Sporocytophaga myxococcoides DSM 11118: one gene and its partner. Each later gene encodes a partner of the first gene's protein in a complex. Links are inferred from orthologs where the notes say so. Each region holds a gene or a part of one and is shown in the gene's direction. Other genes may lie near its edges.

Evidence for each region.
Region 2: the proteins of hslU (region 1) and hslV are in contact, whole or in part, in a solved structure (PDB 1G4A), measured with the Escherichia coli proteins. The link is inferred for Sporocytophaga myxococcoides DSM 11118 from one-to-one orthologs.

What each region holds. Positions count from the first base shown.
Region 1 is NZ_AUFX01000005.1:111,967-121,502, forward strand. What follows is about bases 4,408-7,406. They hold hslU (ATP-dependent protease ATPase subunit HslU), read left to right. Parts: upstream 4,408-5,206; coding sequence 5,207-6,607; downstream 6,608-7,406. Other genes in these bases: porQ (type IX secretion system protein PorQ), read left to right, coding at 4,408-5,207; K350_RS30880 (PAS domain-containing sensor histidine kinase), read left to right, coding at 6,744-7,406. In the rest of the region: K350_RS27715 (OmpA family protein), read right to left, coding at 1-1,417; lon (endopeptidase La), read left to right, coding at 1,610-4,120; more of porQ, read left to right, coding at 4,161-4,407; more of K350_RS30880, read left to right, coding at 7,407-8,396; K350_RS0106495 (SDR family NAD(P)-dependent oxidoreductase), read left to right, coding at 8,393-9,118; K350_RS0106500 (hypothetical protein), read right to left, coding at 9,172-9,536. UniProt on the Escherichia coli protein: ATPase subunit of a proteasome-like degradation complex; this subunit has chaperone activity. The binding of ATP and its subsequent hydrolysis by HslU are essential for unfolding of protein substrates subsequently hydrolyzed by HslV.
Region 2 is NZ_AUFX01000014.1:106,353-115,874, forward strand. The notes cover bases 3,439-6,423. They hold hslV (ATP-dependent protease subunit HslV), read left to right. Parts: upstream 3,439-4,652; coding sequence 4,653-5,195; downstream 5,196-6,423. Other genes in these bases: K350_RS0117405 (pyruvate dehydrogenase complex dihydrolipoamide acetyltransferase), read left to right, coding at 3,439-4,558; arsC (arsenate reductase (glutaredoxin)), read left to right, coding at 5,201-5,533; K350_RS0117420 (hypothetical protein), read left to right, coding at 5,620-6,147; K350_RS0117425 (acyl carrier protein phosphodiesterase), read left to right, coding at 6,148-6,423. Outside these bases: K350_RS29365 (chorismate-binding protein), read right to left, coding at 1-424; K350_RS0117390 (hotdog fold thioesterase), read right to left, coding at 439-858; K350_RS0117395 (histidine phosphatase family protein), read left to right, coding at 899-1,528; K350_RS0117400 (fatty acid desaturase family protein), read left to right, coding at 1,654-2,748; more of K350_RS0117405, read left to right, coding at 2,951-3,438; more of K350_RS0117425, read left to right, coding at 6,424-6,738; K350_RS0117430 (ACP phosphodiesterase), read left to right, coding at 6,843-7,481; K350_RS29370 (phosphatase PAP2 family protein), read right to left, coding at 7,465-8,265; K350_RS0117440 (YdcF family protein), read right to left, coding at 8,330-8,980; K350_RS0117445 (DUF4421 family protein), read right to left, coding at 8,993-9,522. UniProt on the Escherichia coli protein: Protease subunit of a proteasome-like degradation complex believed to be a general protein degrading machinery. The complex has been shown to be involved in the specific degradation of heat shock induced transcription factors such as RpoH and SulA.

The sequences.
Region 1 (9,536 bases):
GCGCTTCCATCGGAAGTGGGAAGCTATACAGGTCCAGATTCTTAGGATCTATTACTTCTGTCTTAGCATAAAACAGATCTTTTGACTTTGGATCAATTGTAAAGTAATATTCTTCTCCTTGCCCATTTACTAGTGGTCCTATGTTTTTAGGCTCAGTCCATCTTCCGTTTAGTTTTACGGATTTGTAAATATCCATTGTATGGAAACTATAGTCTGTAGAATCCAAATCTCCAAAGTTCAGTAACTGACCATTTGAACTAAAATAAAATACATCGTGAGCTGCGTGATAAAATGGACTTACTTCATTACCTCTGGTATTGAATATTGGGCCCATGTTCTGCGCAGGTGCCCAGCCTTTCGGTGTCTTATAAGTAAAGTAAATGTCAGAAAGTCCGAACCCTCCAATTCTGTCGGAAGCAAAGTAAAGCGTATCTTCTGTATGTGAAAGGGTTGGGTGAGAATCCCATGAAACACTATTCACTTGAGGTCCGAGGTTTTCTGGTACAGTCCATGTAGAGTCTTTAAAGTAACTCACGTAGATATCGCAGCTTCCCATGCAGTCTCTGCAGTCGTACTTATATTCTTCTACGATGCATCTGCTGAAGAATAATGTTTTACCATCTCTGCTGAGGTATGCAGATCCTTCATTACAATGAGAATTTATGACATTCGAGAAAGGGTAAGATTCGTCCCAGAAACCGTCATAATTTTTGCTTACATATAGTTCTTCATTTTCTCTGAAGGACAATTTAGTAGCACTCAGTTCTTTTTTCCTTTTAGTAAACACCAGTAAATCTTGCTCTGCGTGATAGCTAGGCCCGTAATCAGGAAATTTATTGTCGTTTACGAGCTCTCCCATATTCAGAAATACACTTTTGGGAGGAATCAGTGTATCAATGGCTTTTCTGTATTCTACAAGGTCATAATAATACTGAAGCGGAACATAAAATTCCTTTTTGTCAGTATTCAATGTGTCATAATGTAGTAATATTTTCCTGAGTTCTTTGCCTCTATGGTGTTTGAGGATAATACGATAAAGGGATTTGGCTTTGTTTGCTCTGCCGAAATGTTCGTACAACTGGGCTAGCTTCCAAAGCAATACAGGGTTTTGGGAGAAGTTATCTATTCCAAAATTGCTTACATAATTTTCCAGGACAGGAAGTAATGCGGCATAGTTTTTCTGGTCCTCTAGTTTTCGGATCAACGCCAATTGCTTAGGATCCTGATAGAAGGGGACTTTGTTGAGATTTTTAAATTCAATGGAGAAATTTTCATCAATGGCTTTCAAAGAATCAGGATTTCCCAAAGAAACATCTCTGGTAGTATAATTTTTTTTATTTCTCTGTGCAGTAGCAGTTTGAAAACTAAAAAAAATAAACTGGGTTATGATAATGATTAATAAACTATGAGACCTCATTAAGCGCTTCAAAATAAATTCTGCCTCAGACACTAACGACAAAGTACATGATATATGATATAAAAATCAAGTTTGAAAACGAAATAATTGGCACGAGGGTTGTAAACATTTAATTCTGCATATTATTTTGTGAAAAACTAATAACTTGTGCCATCTTGGCAACGAAATCGTAAAAAAGGGAAGGGATAGAAAATGAATAATAAAAAGAAGGAGAGAATATCAATTTTTTTACCTAAGTTTTTAGAAGGTGATACCGGGGAAATGATCCCCCTTTTATCTCCTGAGGAAGAAGAGGAACTTAACAAAGAAGGGACACCAGATGAGTTACCTATACTACCCGTCAGAAATACTGTACTATTTCCTGGTGTTGTGATTCCCATTACGGTTGGAAGACAAAAATCAATAAGACTTGTAAAAAAAGCTTACAAAGGCAATAGAATCATTGGCGTTGTAGCACAGGAAAATGCTACTACTGAAGAGCCTCAGATACAAGATTTATATAAAGTCGGAACTGTTGCCAAGATCCTGAAAATGCTGGTAATGCCAGATGGTAATACGACCATTATCATACAGGGAATGAAGCGGTTTCAGATCGAAGATGTATTTCAGGAAAACCCTTTCATAATAGCCAAGATAAAAATTCTGGAAGAAAATTTTCCGGATATTAAAAAGAAAGAGGTTAAAGCACTGCTTCAGTCATTAAAAGATTCTGCAAATAAAATTTTAAAACTTAATCCTGAAATTCCTCAGGATGCACAGATTGCTCTGAATAATATTGAAAGCCCCTCTTTCCTGACTCATTTTCTTTCTTCAAATATCAATACTGAGGTAAAGGAGAAGCAAAATCTGCTGGAAATCAATGATGGTTTGAAAAGAGCGACGCTCTTACTGGAGTACATGATGAAAGAGATCCAAATGCTTGAATTGAAGCAGGAGATCCAGAGCAAAGTTCACTCAGATATTGATCAGCAACAAAGAGATTATTATCTGCGTCAGCAGATTAAGGTACTACAGGATGAGCTTGGATACGAATCTTCAGACCAGGATATTGACAATCTGAAAAAGAAGGTAGAAAATAAGCAATGGCCTGAGGCTGTAGCTAAGCATTTCCATAAAGAACTTGAGAAAATCGAGCGCATGAATCCTATGGCGTCCGAATATCCTCTTTCTATGAACTATGTGGAATTTCTTGCGGAACTGCCTTGGAATGAATACAGCAAAGACAATTTTAATCTTAAAAGGGCCAAGAAAATACTAGACGAGGATCATTTCGGACTCGAAAAAGTAAAAGAAAGAATTATTGAATATCTGGCAGTTCTGAAGTTGAAAAACAACATGAAAGCTCCAATCCTTTGCTTGTATGGCCCTCCAGGTGTTGGAAAAACATCTTTAGGTAAGTCTATAGCCAAAGCTTTGAACCGAAAGTATGTCAGAATGTCATTAGGCGGGGTTAAGGATGAAGCAGAAGTTCGGGGACATAGAAAAACCTACGTCGGAGCGATGCCTGGCAGAATTATTTACAATATCAAAAAAGTACAGAGTTCTAACCCTGTCTTTATTCTTGATGAAATAGATAAAATCGGTTCAGACTTTAGAGGAGATCCTTCTTCTGCTTTGTTAGAGGTTCTTGATCCAGAGCAGAATTCTACTTTTGTGGACAACTACCTGGAAGTAGAATATGATCTCTCAAAAATCTTATTCATAGCCACAGCAAATTCCCTTGATACCATTCACCCTGCTCTTTTGGACAGGATGGAAATCATTGAAATTAATGGATATACGCTTGAGGAGAAAGCCCATATTGCAAAAGATTATCTAATTCCAAAGCAAAAAGAGGAACATGGACTGAAAGAAGAAGATGTTCAGTTCAGTAAAAAAGCAATTAATAAAATTATCGAAGATTATACCAGAGAGTCAGGTGTAAGAAGTCTTAACAGAAAAATAGGTGCGGCAGTAAGAGGCGTAGCTAAGTCTGTTGCGATGGAAGAGAAGTATAATAAGCTACTGGAACCGGAAGATGTTGTTAAATTGCTTGGACCTGAAGATTTTGAAAGAGAAATTTATCAGGATAATGAACTGGCTGGTATTGTAACTGGCCTTGCCTGGACTTCTCACGGGGGAGAAATCCTATTTATTGAATCCAGTTTGAATAAGGGAAGAGGTAAAGTGATTTTATCAGGGCAGTTGGGAGAAGTGATGAAAGAATCTGCAACTGCTGCTTTGTCATACCTGAAAGCCAATGCTGAAAAATTCGGCATCAACCATAAAATTTTTGATCACTTCGATCTTCATATTCACGTTCCTGCCGGAGCCGTTCCAAAAGACGGGCCATCTGCCGGGATTACTATCTTTACCTCATTAGCATCTATATTTACCCAGAGAAAGGTAAAAAGAAATATTGCCATGACAGGTGAAATAACACTTAGAGGGATTGTGTTGCCAGTTGGCGGTATAAAAGAAAAAATTCTGGCCGCCAAAAGGGCCGGGATTAAAGAAATAGTACTTTCGACAAAGAACAGAAAGGATATATTGGAAATTAAGCCTGAGTATATTAAAGATCTGGTAATTAATTATGTAGATAATGTAGATCAGGTTATTGAAATAGCTTTACTTAAAACAAAAGTCAAGAAACCAATAGATCTTTCAGTAATTGAGCACCCTGTTCCGGGAGCTGGTAAAATGTCAAAAATTGAAATAAACTAAATTATTGTTCGTTTATGGACAAAATAATTTTTTAAAGTAAATGACAATAAGGTTTACATCGCTCTTTTTATTAGTTTTTGGATTATCCTATACTATTGCCAATGCGCAATTAGGTGGTAGAGCATCATATCAGTTTCTTAATGTCCCGGTAAATACCAGGATTGCCGGTTTGGGAGGTATCAATATCTCTCAACCGGGAATTGATGTTAATTTAATGACTCAAAATCCTGCAACACTTTCAGATTCACTACGGAATTATCTTTCTATTAACTATTTACCATACCTGGCTGATGTAAGAGCTACAATGGTAAATTATGCATTTAATGCCGGAAAAACAGGAACATGGGGAGTAGGTATGCGGTATTTTGATTATGGAACCTTCAGTGGTGCAGACCTTGCCGGTAATAGCACAGGTGACTTTAAATCAAAGGAATATGCCTTCACTGTAGCTAAATCTCATACAATTAATCACTTCACATTAGGGGTATCATTAAATCTGGCTTTTTCTCAAATTGGAACATACAATTCTGCTGCACTACTTACCGATTTGGGAGGTGTATTCAAGCATCCTAAAAAAGATTGGGCAATAGGTCTTGTAATTAAAAATGTAGGTGTGCCTTTGAAAAAATACGTGCCGGGAGAAAGCGTCGATTTACCTACCGATGTTCAGTTGGGGACAAGCTTCAAACCGGAGCACATGCCTGTTAGATTGTCATTGACAGCTCATCACCTGCATAAATGGGATATTGTTTATGATGATCCAAATCAAAAAGGCAAGGTAGATCTGAATGGAAATGTTATAAAGGAGAAGGTCTCATTTGGAAGTAAAATGCTATCGCACTTTGCTGTTGGAGCGGAGTTTTTGATGTCTAAAAATTTCCAATTAAGAGCTGGTTATAACTTTTTACGAAGAAAAGAATTAAAAGAAGAAAGTAAATCTGGGGGAGCCGGACTTTCAATAGGTGGTATGATCAGGATAAAATATTTTGAGTTTGCCTATACAAGATCATTTTATTATATCGGAACAGGTACCAACCATTTTACTCTAACTACGGATTTTAACAGGATATTTAAAAAGAGGATCTGATGATTGATAATAACAGTTATTTAACTCCCAGGCAAATTGTGGAGGAGCTTGATAAATATATTATAGGTCAGCACGAAGCGAAGAGAAATGTTGCTATTGCCTTGAGAAACAGATGGAGGCGCATGAATGCCGGACAGGATATGCAAAAGGAGATCGTTCCTAATAATATTCTGATGATTGGCGCCACTGGAGTAGGTAAAACGGAAATAGCCAGAAGATTGGCAAAAGTAGCTGACGCTCCCTTTACTAAAGTGGAGGCTTCAAAATTTACAGAAGTTGGATATGTGGGAAGGGATGTTGAGAGCATGGTAAGGGACCTTGTGGAGCAGTCTGTAAACATGGTCAAAGCCCGCAAAAAAGAAGATGTTAAAGCTAAGGCAGCACAAATAGTTGAAGATATTATCCTTGACGCTCTTATTCCTCCATTAAAAAAGAATAGTCCGTCAGGAATTTTTACAGGAGAAGTTCCATCTCCTTCTTCATCCGATGATGACCATGAACTCAATGAAAGAACCAGAGAAAAGTTTAGAGAAAAAATTAAATCAGGTGAGCTGGATGAAAGGAAAATTGAAATAAATGTTTCTTCGAGTAGCAATCCTGGTGTAGGAGTAATCGGAGGGGGAATGGATGAAGTTTCCATGATGAATATTCAGGAAATGATTAGTGGCATGATGCCTAAAAAATCCAAGAAGAGGAAAGTAGCTATTGGTGAAGCCAGACAACTATTGTTGGAAGAAGAGGCGGCAAAACTGATAGATATGGATGAGGTGAAGGAGGAGGCTATCAGAAAGGCTGAAAATACAGGAATAATTTTTATTGATGAAATTGATAAAATAGCTTCTGGCTCCAGAAAAAATGGAGGCGGTGGTCCTGATGTGAGCAGAGAAGGAGTACAGAGAGACCTTTTGCCTATCGTAGAAGGAAGTTCTGTAAATACCAAATATGGGGTGATACAGACTGATCATATTCTTTTTGTAGCTGCTGGAGCATTTCACATTTCCAAACCATCAGATTTAATTCCGGAATTGCAAGGAAGGTTTCCGATAAGAGTAGAGCTGAACAGCCTTACTAAAGATGACTTTTTTCAGATACTGAAGGCCCCGAAAAATGCCTTGACAAAACAGTATCAGGCTATGCTGAATGCAGAGGGAGTTGAGCTTTCATTTTTGGAAGATGCTTTGGAGAAAATAGCTGAAATTGCCTTTCATGTAAATACTGAAGTTGAAAATATAGGGGCAAGAAGGCTTCACACTGTAATGAGTCACTTACTGAATGAAATAATGTTCGATGTTCCAGAAAAAATTGGACCAAATGCAAAAATTTTAATTACTAAAGAAATTGTATCTGAAAGATTGTCCGGACTAGTTAAAAATCAGGATTTAAGTCAGTATATATTGTAACAAAAAAATATTTTTTTTAAAAAAAAGGCAGATAAGAATTATCATGCCTTTTTTTATGACTAAATTGTTAGTAAACTCGTAACTCGAACAGTATTAGGATTTTTGTGCAAGTTTATAAGACGGGTTGCAGATTTTTATGACAATTTTTCAAGGCGATATTAACAGGAATACGGTAATTTTAAGGTTATTTCTTTTAACAGGAATCAGCCTTGCTTTTGCTTTTTTTATTTTTACCAATACTTACGAAGACTCGCTTTACAGCTATTTGGTATTCACCACACTTATAGTAGCTCTTGTAGTTATTAATTTGCTGTCTTTAAGGGTGTTCACCCAAAGTAGGAAGGATGTAATCAACAAAGTCAATGCAGATAATATGGTTACTTTGCTTGACAATATCTCCGACATTTGTTGCATATGCGATAAAGATTTCAGATTTATTTATTGGAATAAAGCTGCTCAGGAAATCTCAGGTTATGCATTTGAAGAAATTGCAGGCAAAAGATTTGATGATCTTTTTAAATCAGCATCCACTCCGGAAAGAGATAAACTGATAGGTCAAATGATGATGGAGAAAAGAAAGTCTCTGACTTTTTCTTATGAGGCTTTTATGAAAGGCGTTCTTAATCAGTTTGAAATTACTGTTTTCCCTTCAGGTGAAAACTACATTTATCTGGTAAGAAATATTACGGATAAGTTATTAATAGAACAACAGAATAACAGGACGAATAAAATTCTTGAAGCTACTTCTGATCTTGTGGCAATGGTTAATGTTCAAGGGCAAAATGTATATATGAATTATGCCGGAGTGAAATTGCTGGATGAGAAAAATAATGCTGGAAATATCAGAAGGAGTTTAATGGAAATGCATCCTCCGGATGTTTATAAATATTTGATTACAGAAGCTATACCATATGCGCTAAAGCATGGCACCTGGCAAGGAGAATCAAGATTTATCACTTCTGAAGGAAAAACTATTCCGGTCTCTCAGGTAATTATTGCACACCTGGATTCGCAAGGGCATCTTGAATATATATCTACAATTGCCAGAGATATTTCAAAGGAAAAACAGGCTGAAGAAGAACTGAAGAAGATTAATTTTGAGCTGGATCATTTTGTGTACAGAGCTTCCCATGATTTGAGAGCTCCCCTTACTTCCATTAGGGGATTAGTGGAAATATCTCTGGAAGAAAAGGACACACAAAAGCTTAAGCAATACATGTCTTTTGTTGGGGAATCGGCCAAAAAACTGGATAATTATATCATTAACCTCTTATCCATATCAAGAAATGATCGTCTTGAAATGGAGCAACGCCCAATTGATTTTTCAATACTCATACAAGAAGCCATAGATGAATTGAGATTCCTGAAAAATGCAGACAGGATAAACATCACCTGGGATATTTCATGTGATGGTCAATTCTGCTCAGACCTGATCAGGTTAAAAATTATTTTCAAAAATATCATTTCGAACGCCATAAAATATCAGCGTATAAATATCGCTAATTCATTTCTTTCCATAAATATCAGTGGTAGTCCTCAATTGATTAGGGCTGTTTTTACTGATAATGGTATCGGGATCCACGAAGATTCCAAAGAAAGGATATTTGATATGTTTTACAGGGGAACTGAGTTGTCTGATGGTTCGGGTTTGGGACTTTATATTGTCAAGAGTGTAATAGAAAAGTTAAAAGGCCGAATACAGCTGCATTCCAAAATTTCTGAGGGTACTACAACTATAATTGAGATTCCTGGTTATTCTATGAAAAAGGAAGCCGATCAGGAACTATGAAATATTATATAATAACAGGAACCAGCAAGGGATTAGGAAAAGCAATTGCAGAGCGTATTTTGTCTGATCCCGGCAATTTTGTTATAGGAATCTCACGCACCGCCTCTATTCACCACGATAATTACGAGCACCTCTTCATAAACCTTTCAGAGGTTGATTCACTTCATAAGTTTTACAATAGTATTTTCCCAAATTTTAAAAATCCTTCAAAGATTTGTCTGATTAATAATGCAGGCAGTATTGGTGAAATTACTTATCTGGGAAAACAACATGATAGTAAGATCATAGATGGATATAACTGTAATGTTATAGCCCCTGCTTTACTCATGAATGAATTTGTGAGCAGATATAGAAATAATGATGCATCAAAATTGATTTTAAATATCAGCTCCGGTGCAGGTAAAAAACCTGTCGACGGGTGGTCTGTTTATTGCAGCTCAAAAGCAGCTCTTGATATGCAGACCGCTGTGGCTGCCAACGAAGCTAAGTTTTCACATAGCAATTTCAGATTTTTCTCTCTTGCTCCCGGAATATTAGACACACCTATGCAGACTGAGATTAGAAAAGTTTCACCGGAAGATTTTAGTCGTGTAGAGGAATTCATTAATTATAAAAAGGAGCACATGCTGGTATCTCCCGAAAAGGTTGCAGAGAAGATATGGAGACTACTTGAAAATGAAAATAATTACAAAGGAGTTGTAATGTCTGTAAATGAAGTTTAAAGGAGCCTGGTCAGGGCTCTCATTTTTTATACAGAATATATATGTAGGTAAGATCAACGACTGAGGCCTTTAGTAATCAGTATACCTGATACTTTGGCAGAATCAGATAGTGTTTCAATATCTATATTTTCCCTTGCGGACGCTGATAAAGTGTTAGTATCAATTAGGAAGGTAATTCCGAGGCGTTCAAGACCAAAGGCCGGACCATCTTCAGTATTTCCGGCCCAGTCAATAAAATGGTAACTTTTTATATCTCCTACTTTTGAGCCTATTCCTATTCCTGATCTTGTTTTATATCTTTTGTCGTATACCTTAATTCTCCAGATTTTGCAGGAGTCCGTGCATATTGGGTCTACTCTAAGATACCTTGAGGTGTCTCTGCTGGTTTTTATAAAATAAGCTTCAAATTTTTGTCCTT
Region 2 (9,522 bases), on another replicon or contig:
TTTTGAATTCCTGAGGCTGACTTGTATGTGACCTTTTCGAGGTAAGTTTTTCCTGATGGATAGACGTAAACTCATTGTAATGATATTCGAATTTATCAGCCAGATCAATATTGGGAATATTATTTACTTGTATTTCGCTTTCAGAAGAATTGAAATAAATGTCAGGTCTGATCAGAATAGTTTCTTTTAAGTCCGGGTTGATAAATGGACTTAAAAGAAATCCAGGTTCAATGTTTTCATTAAACTCAACTTTATTAAGAGTTTCTGAAAAGTCAATGATGATGGAAATATCATTCCTCCCTGGTTCTCTCCATACAGCGACAGCAAGTCCAAGGTTAAAAGAAGCGGTGAATAATCGCTCCAGTGTTTCTTCAACCCGATCAAAACTTTGAATAAAGTCAGTGCGGGTACTCAATCCCTTCATCCGATAAGTGTATTTTACTTTTTTGGTACTATGGCAACAGTTAGTCTGCTGATACAAACTAATTCTTTTTTTTCATTTTCAATTCTGATATCCCAGATGTGTGTATTTTTCCCAAAGTGAATAAGAGATGCTCTGCCATATACATAGCCGCTACGAACGCTTTTAACATGGTTTGCGTTGATCTCCAGGCCAAATGGAGAAAATTGTTCAAGATTCACACATGATGCCGAACCGATGGATCCTAGTGTTTCAGCAAGTACAACTGACGCTCCTCCGTGCAGAAATCCCATTGGTTGATGGGTACGGTTATCTACGGGCATTTTGCCAATGATATAGTCTGCACCGACTTCAATGTATTCAATCCCTAAATACTCTACCATTGTATTTTTAGATAGATTATTAAGGTCTTGAACAGTAATGTTGGGATTAATCATTATTTTGCAATACTATATTAAGTACAAAAGTAGAAGAAAATTGAAAACGAAAAAAATTTACCTTTTAAGACATGGCCAGACAGATTATAATCTGAAAGGAATTGTTCAGGGGAGTGGAGTAGATACAGATCTGAATGAGACGGGCCATAATCAGGCAAAGGCATTTTATAATTCATATAGAAATGTTCCGTTTGATAAAATTTATATTTCTGCGTTAAAACGAACCAAACAATCCGTTCAACCATTTATAAATCTGGGTATTTCTTTTGAAACATTGAAAGGACTCAACGAAATCAACTGGGGCAATAAAGATGGCCAGATGATAAGTGTTGATGAAAATACACAATACTGGCAGCTGGTAAAAGGTTGGAACTCCGGAAATTTTGACCTCAAAATGGACGGTGGCGAAAGTCCTCGTGAAGTCGAGAAAAGACTTTTAGATGCATGGAATCACATTATTTCTAACGATAAAGAAGAAAATGTTTTAATATGCATGCACGGACGGGCTTTGAGGATTTTACTTGCATCCATACTGCACAATGATTTGAGTAAAATGGAAACATTTGAACATCATAATCTTGGCTTATATATCCTGACTTATTCCGGCGATACAGGGCTTGTGATTGAAAAATCAAATTGCATGGAACATTTGAAAAATTTATTTTGTTAAAAAAATCTGATATACATATATTTCCAAAATATGACTATTCGTTCATGTAATGTTTTTCATTCATGAATAGAATTTTTTCGTATTAGCAAAGAAAAGATTGAAATTATAATACCTAAATACCATAAATGTTAGCAAAAGTAAAATTCATCGACGTTAAGAAAACTGGTTTTTTTTCTACCGTCAGAGAAAGAGTAGATAATTATTTTACAGAGAATAATATCTCGAAGACAGGTAACACTGCAATGTATTTTAAAACAGTGTTTTTTTTGGGAGGGTTAATGCTTTTCTATGGATTAATAATCTCAAATCAATTCGGACTTATCACTATGTGGGTGCTTAGCGCACTGCTAGGGATGTTTGCTGCATTTATCGGATTTAATATTTGCCATGATGCCATTCATGGGTCTTATTCTACCAATACCACGCTTAATAAGGTTTTAGGTTATTTATTTAACCTCATAGGTGCCAATGCTTATTTGTGGAGTATAGCACACAATGTAGTGCATCATACCTATACCAATATTCACGGTCATGATGAAGATATCGAAATCGCTCCCGGCCTTATCAGATTAAATCCTGAAGAAAAAGCGAGTAAGATACAAAGATATCAGCATTACTATGCCTTTTTTCTTTATAGTCTTGCAAGTCTTTCATGGGTAATGAGAAAAGATTATATCAAATTCTTTAAAAAGAATATTGGAACTCACGTGAATGACCATCCCAAAAAAGAATATGTAAAGCTGTTTTTGTTTAAGTTTTTATATTATGTTGCCTTTATAGTTCTTCCACTTGTATTGGTTGATATTACGTGGTGGCAGTTCATTATAGGGTTCTTAACTATGCACTTTGCAGAAGGACTTGTACTAGGTCTTGTATTTCAACTTGCTCACGTGGTTGAATTAACAGAGTTCCCTGATCCAAATGAAGATGGAAATATTGAAGAAGCCTGGGCAGTTCATCAAATGCGTACAACTGCGAATTTTGCAAGAAAAAGCCCTATAGCTTCATTCTTGTGCGGTGGATTGAATATGCAGGTTGAGCATCATTTATTTCCTAAAATTTGTCATATTCATTATCCGATAATTTCTGAGATAGTTAGAGAAACAGCTATTGAATTCGGTATTCCTTATCACGAATATCCAACTTTTGGAGAAGCTTTGGTGTCACATTTTAAGGTTCTGAAACGATTTAGCAGGCCGGAAATGGAAACAGCGGTCTAAAAGAATGAGGTTAAATCCCTAAGAAATATTGATTTTAAGAAAAATATCCCCACTCCTTTATATTTTCAGGGTGGGGATAGTACTTTTTGCGTTTTATTTTTAAATTTGGTCCGTTAAAAACTTGTTTTGAAAGGTAGTTTTACCCTATAATTACAGTTTAAGTTAATTTCTAAGCATTAATTAAACAATTGCATTTAGTACAATGGCTGAAGTGATCAGAATGCCCAAGATGAGTGATACCATGACAGACGGTGTTATTGCTACGTGGCATAAAAAAGTAGGAGACAAAGTAAAGTCCGGAGACGTACTTGCTGAGGTTGAAACTGACAAGGCTACAATGGAGCTGGAATCTTACGAGGATGGTACACTTTTATTTATAGGTGTAAAAGAAAAAGAATCAGCTCCTGTGGATGGAGTAATTGCTATCATTGGAAAAGATGGAGAGAATATCGACGGGCTACTCAGCAGCGTGGGTAAAGGTGGTGCAGCTCCTGCATCAGCTCCTTCAGAAACAAAAACTGAGCCTGCTCCTCAGAAAGCAGCAGCTAAAGTTGATACATCAAATATTAATGCTGAAATAATCAGGATGCCTAAAATGAGTGATACCATGACAGAGGGTACCATCGTTGCTTGGCATAAAAAAGTAGGTGATAAAGTTAAATCCGGTGACCTACTTGCAGAGGTAGCTACAGATAAAGCTACAATGGAGTTGGAATCATATAATGACGGCATATTATTATATGTAGGCGTTAAAGATGGAGAAGCAGTTGTTGTTGATGGTGTACTTGCCATCATAGGAGAGCAGGGCGCTGATTATCAGACATTACTTTCAGCTTCGGCTTCAGGTGCATCTTCAGCTGCTCCTGCAGCAAAAGAAGAGAAGAAAGAGAGTGCAGCTCCTCAGGCAACAGCACAGACATCTTCAGTTTCCAGTGGAGATCACAGATTGAAAGCTTCTCCTTTGGCTAGAAAAATTGCAAAAGACAAAGGTATTGATCTTAAGCAGGTTCACGGTTCAGGAGAGTTTGGCAGAATAGTTAAAAAAGACATTGAGAGCTTTAAAACTCCTGCAGCTGCACCACAAGCTACAGAAACTAAAACTGTTTCTGCTCCTGCATATGTAGGTCAGGAAAGTTTTGATGAGGTTCCTGTTTCTCAAATGAGAAAAACGATAGCCAAGAGACTTGGCGAAAGTAAATTTGGTGCTCCTCACTTCTACCTGACCATGGAAGTAAACATGGATAAGGCTATCGAAGCCAGAGCAAGCATCAACGAAGTCGCTCCTGTTAAAATTTCCTTCAATGACATGGTAATTAAAGCTACGGCAGCGGCTTTAAGAAAACATCCTAAAGTAAATTCATCATGGTTAGGAGATAAAATAAGATACAATCACCATATTCATATTGGTGTTGCGGTTGCGGTAGAAGAAGGTCTTTTAGTACCTGTTCTAAGATTTGCGGATAATAAATCATTATCTCAAATTGGAACAGAAGTAAAAGAGTTAGGTGGAAAAGCTAAGAATAAAAAACTATCACCAGCTGAAATGTCTGGGAATACTTTCACTATTTCTAATCTGGGAATGTTTGGTATTGAAGAGTTTACAGCAATCATCAATCCTCCTGATGCAGCAATTTTAGCAGTAGGAGGTATTAAGCAACTTCCAATTGTTAAGAATGGTGAAATAAAAATTGGTAACGTGATGAAACTTACATTATCATGCGACCACAGAGCATTAGACGGAGCAGTTGGTTCTGCTTTCCTTCAAACTCTAAAAGAATTCTTAGAAGATCCGGTCAGAATTCTGGTTTAGTAAAAAATAATAGAATAAGCCTCTCAACAACCGGGAGGCTTATTTGTTTATAAGAGTGTAGTGCGTTTAAATTTTTTAAAGATTTTTAAGTAAAATGGAAAAAATTAAATCAACAACTGTAATTTCTGTAATTCATAAAGGGGAAGTTGCAATCGGAGCTGATGGACAGGCAACACTTGGTAATACAATAGCCAAAAGTAATGTTAAGAAAATCAGAAGGTTATTTGATGGAAAGATTGTTTGTGGCTTTGCAGGCAGCACTGCGGATGCTTTTACATTACTTGAAAGATTGGAGGAAAAGCTAAATTCCTATGGGGGAAATCTTAAAAGAGGGGCAATAGAGCTTGCAAAAGATTGGAGAACTGATAGATACCTTAGAAAATTAGAAGCAATGCTTATTGCAGCTGATAAAGATGAAATTTTGATTATCTCTGGAACTGGGGATGTAATTGAACCTGACAATCAGATTGCTGCAATTGGTTCAGGGGCAATGTATGCTCAATCTGCAGCATTGGCTTTAAAAAAACATGCTGCTCATTTATCTGCAGAGGAAATAGTAAGAGAAAGTCTGAATATTGCAGGTGATATTTGTATTTATACCAATCATAACTTAATAATCGAGACGATTAAGCAATGATTCAAATGTTGCACAATCCCAGATGTACCAAGAGCAGACAGGCTTTGACTATTCTAACTGAATCCGGTGAAAATCCTCAAATAATAGAATACCTGAAAAATCCTCCTACAATCGAGGAACTGCAGGATATTATAATCAAGCTTAAAATAAAACCTGAAGAGTTGATTAGAAAAAAGGAACCTCTTTATATTGAAAATTATAAAGGAAAGTCCTTCACCGATAAGCAGTGGATTAAAATTTTATCAGAAAACCCTGTCCTTATAGAGCGTCCAATTTTAATAAAAGGTAATAAAGCTGTGATCGGCAGGGAAGAAGCTAAAGTGAGAGAACTACTGTAAAATCTTTCATTCCATGCGATATCAAATGAGTTAATGTCTATATTAAATCCTCATTTTTTACTATATTCAGTAAAATTTGAGTATTAATGAGAGTACGCGTAGCATTGACAATTTTATGTCTTCTGTCATGTTTCAATACCTTTGGACAGATTGTCCCTCCCGAAAAAAAGAAATTTAATATAGGAATTTATGATGGAATAGGAGGCGTTAATTTTTCCCCTATTCCAGCTGCTGATTTTCATGCTTTCAATACTACTCTAAGATTGGCTCCTGGGAACGACTATTGGGCAATTGGTATTTATCAGGAAATTTTACCATTATCTAAAGTGTTTTACAACTGGAAATGGATTGTCAGTGCAGGGTATGGATCAAGAAAGGAAGAGGGGCTTTTCTATGGAGGAGGCCCAACAGTAATTTCTAAAGGTAATTCTCTTATTCTGCTTACAGGATTAAAGGCTTATATCGGATCCAGATTTTATTCCCAATTTCAGTTGGGATACATTAATACACACTATAAAACTGAAAATTTTCCTGATAAACGAGAAAATGGAATGTATTTCGAATTTGGACTTGGGGTAAACATTTTCAAAAGCTTTAAGAAAAAGGCTGTTTAAATGAATTTTCTAGGGCATTTATATTTGTCAAGGAGACATTCTGATGAAATTATTATAGGGAATTTTATCGCGGATGGAGTTAGGGGAAAGGAATTAAAAGGGCTCCCTCCCACGGTTTTTCAAGGTATAAAGCTTCACAGAAGTATTGATGACTTTACTGATAAGAATTTCTGGGTAAAAAAGAGCAAACAAAGACTTTACAGTGAGTATGGAAAATATTCTCCTGTAATTGTTGATATTTATTATGACCATTTTTTAGCAATAAGCTGGGAAAAGTATTCCCCCGAAATCTCCCTCAAAGACTTTGCTCAGGCTTCTTATGATTTGCTAGAAAGCTATCCTCAGTATCTGACGAATAATGTTAAATTCCTGCTGACTCATATGAGAAATCAAAACTGGCTTTACAATTATTCAGAAATAGAATCGCTAGAGAAAACTTTTGAGGGAATGTCCAGACGCGCCACATTTAAATCCAAGATGGAGACTGCCTGCAATGCTCTTGTAAAGGATTATGAATTTTATAAGGAAGAGTTTGCTGCTTTTTTTCCGGAGATTATAAGGTTTGTCGAAGAAATGGAAGTTCAGGAATAATACTGAATTTTTGAATGTTTAGAATTTTTTGAGTCAATATTTGTTTTACATCCATAACCGCTCATTTAAACCGGATCTTTCTGATCCAATTTAAATTAACCATTATGGGATTTCTTTTAAACACTTATTTATTCCTTACCGAATCAAAAGATATCATGGTAGGAAGTTTTATTGGCTCAAATGTAAAACCGAACAAAGTCGACAATTATGGGGCTGAGATTAGAAAAGGAATTCTATCAAATCATCTTATTACAAACTTTAAAAGGTCACATTTGAGTTACCTTGCGAGCCAAAAACGTTTAAGTCCCAAGTTTTCAAAATACACAGAGGATGTCGTGGATCTCTTGTATGACCACCTTCTAGCATCTACCTGGAAAGAAAGAAATGAATACCCTTTTGTTGATTTTATCCAAAATCTTTATCAGGATTTGCTGGAATTTCATTCTGTATTTCCTTATAAAATGAACAGGCTTTTGCCTTTCATAATCTCAAATAATCTATTTGGTCTACTTGAGACTATGAATGGGGTTCATAAATACATAAAACTAATGGCCAAACGAGATACGTTGAAAGGAAATTTCGAATATGCTATCACAGACTTTCTTGAAAACTATGTTGAATTCAGAAATGATTTTAAAGTTGTCTTGAATGACCTATCTGATTTTGTCCAGACAGATTGTAAAAAGAATCTTGAAGAGATTTTTCAGGGTAATACTCCTCAGTTTATCAAAACTTATAAGTAAAGGATACTATTCCTGTTTGGTTATAATATGTTGGAATGATAGAAATATTTGCGTCTTTCTTTCTTTTATGAATTTCCGGAATTAAAATTCCTAAGGCAACGCCAATTGGAAGGCCAGCAATAATATCAGTTGGGAAATGCTGACCGTTTTGGTATCTGAAGTATGCGACAAGTGCAGGAGGAATCGACGCTGCTGTCCATATGATCCATTCATTTTTCATATCAGGGTAATAATCATGAAGGACTTTTGCTGCAAAAAAAGTGGAAGCCGCCGCCGCCGCCGGATGTCCTGCAAAGAATGAGTTTAATGCACCTTTGCCTGTCCTTTTCTCCATTTCCACCTCTGAATTGTAAACATAAGGACGTTTTCTTCTAGTCTGACTGACTCCCCAGGTGTATATGACGCCCATTGCGCCCATTGTTTCAAGGTAGAGCGTTACTATTTTTAGTCCATCATGCCTTATATTTTTGTCTGCGAGTGTTAAAAAAGGAAGGGCTATAGCTGTATATAAAGCAGCATCTGAATATGTTCCAGCAATACTTTGATTGTTGCGTGCAGCTCCTCTGTCAAATGCATTGACATCTTCAGGACTAAGAGTAACCACATAAGCACTGTCCAGTCTTGGTTTGGCTCTCAACTCTTTTAATCCTAGATAGCTAAGTCCGCCTGCTACAGGAATTGAAATAACATCAATTGCTCTGACTCTGTAAGGACAGGTCTGTGAGAGGCAAACATTAAAAATATTTAATAATATAAGTATCCCGGTTAGTACTACCTTTATCATTTTCAAAAAACTTGCAGTGATTAAGATTTAACCTCTTTAGTATTGAAAATGTTAGTCCGGGTATTTATTCTTCATTAAAATTGATGTTTTTTCCTAAGGTACCTTTCCAACGTTTCCAGAAACTTTCTCTTTCGGTTATACTAATAAAATTTTGAACTTGAGCCGTTGAGTCTATGATCTTTGGATCAATTTTGTTGATCTGTTTTAGTGTGTCGAATACAATAGGAATATGGGCTACATCAAGTTTAAACTTCTTGCCAAACCTTCTTAATAGTTTATCCTGATAAGGATCTGTTGCCAGTGCTATTCTTTTAAACCCCATTTTTTTTGCCAATTTATAAGAGTAATAAAGATTTTCAGTACTATGCTCAGCTTTGGTTTCTGCAAAAATATTCTCTTTGGGAATACCAAGGGCTTCACCATATAGTGCCATGATTTTACTCTCTACATAGGGTGTGTATACAGCACTTCCAGAATAAATAATGTTTTTGGCGATACCTTTCTTGTAAAGATATTCAGACCAATAGACCCTTATTTTCATTACCGGGTGCCAATTGCCATTGTCATATGGATAGGGAATTCCAGGCACAATTATGACATCATATGGTTCTGATTTCATCGCCTGATTAAGGTATCTCTCAGGTTTTCGTGTTGCACAAGAAGTTAGAATTGCTAAAAAATATAATAAGCCTAATGGGAAAAAATACTTTTTCATAATAATAAGCATTTAAAATTTACTTATGATTTTACTTAAGTCAAAGCGTCGGCCAGCGTAAAACCTAATGTTGCCAAGGTGGTAATTTATTGACGAATGCTCTGAGTTGTCCATTGAAATGTTATCTGTAGTTAGGTTAAATCCAGCATAAAACTTTCCTCCATTGTATCCTGTTGCAACGCGGATTTGTGACCTGAAAGCAATTTTTGTTTTACTATAAAAATAGTCAAGATTCTCTTTTTGTCCTTCAAAATTTACAAATGCTATACCTGGAATTGTAGAAACAGTTATGAAGAAATGTTTACGAATTACTAAAGTATACGCATAACCAACACCGGCACCAAATGTTAGAGTTTTTCCTTTGATCAGATATGCCTTATCATTAAAGGCAGATTCCATTTGAATTGGTATTATGCTTGAATCTGACTGAAGGTTAAAGAAGTTTATATAACCCCCAAGTAGCAGTGAGCCTGCTCTATGCTTTTGAGCTTCATCCTGGTTGAATGCAGCCCGATATGAAAAACGGCTGGAATTAAGTATGT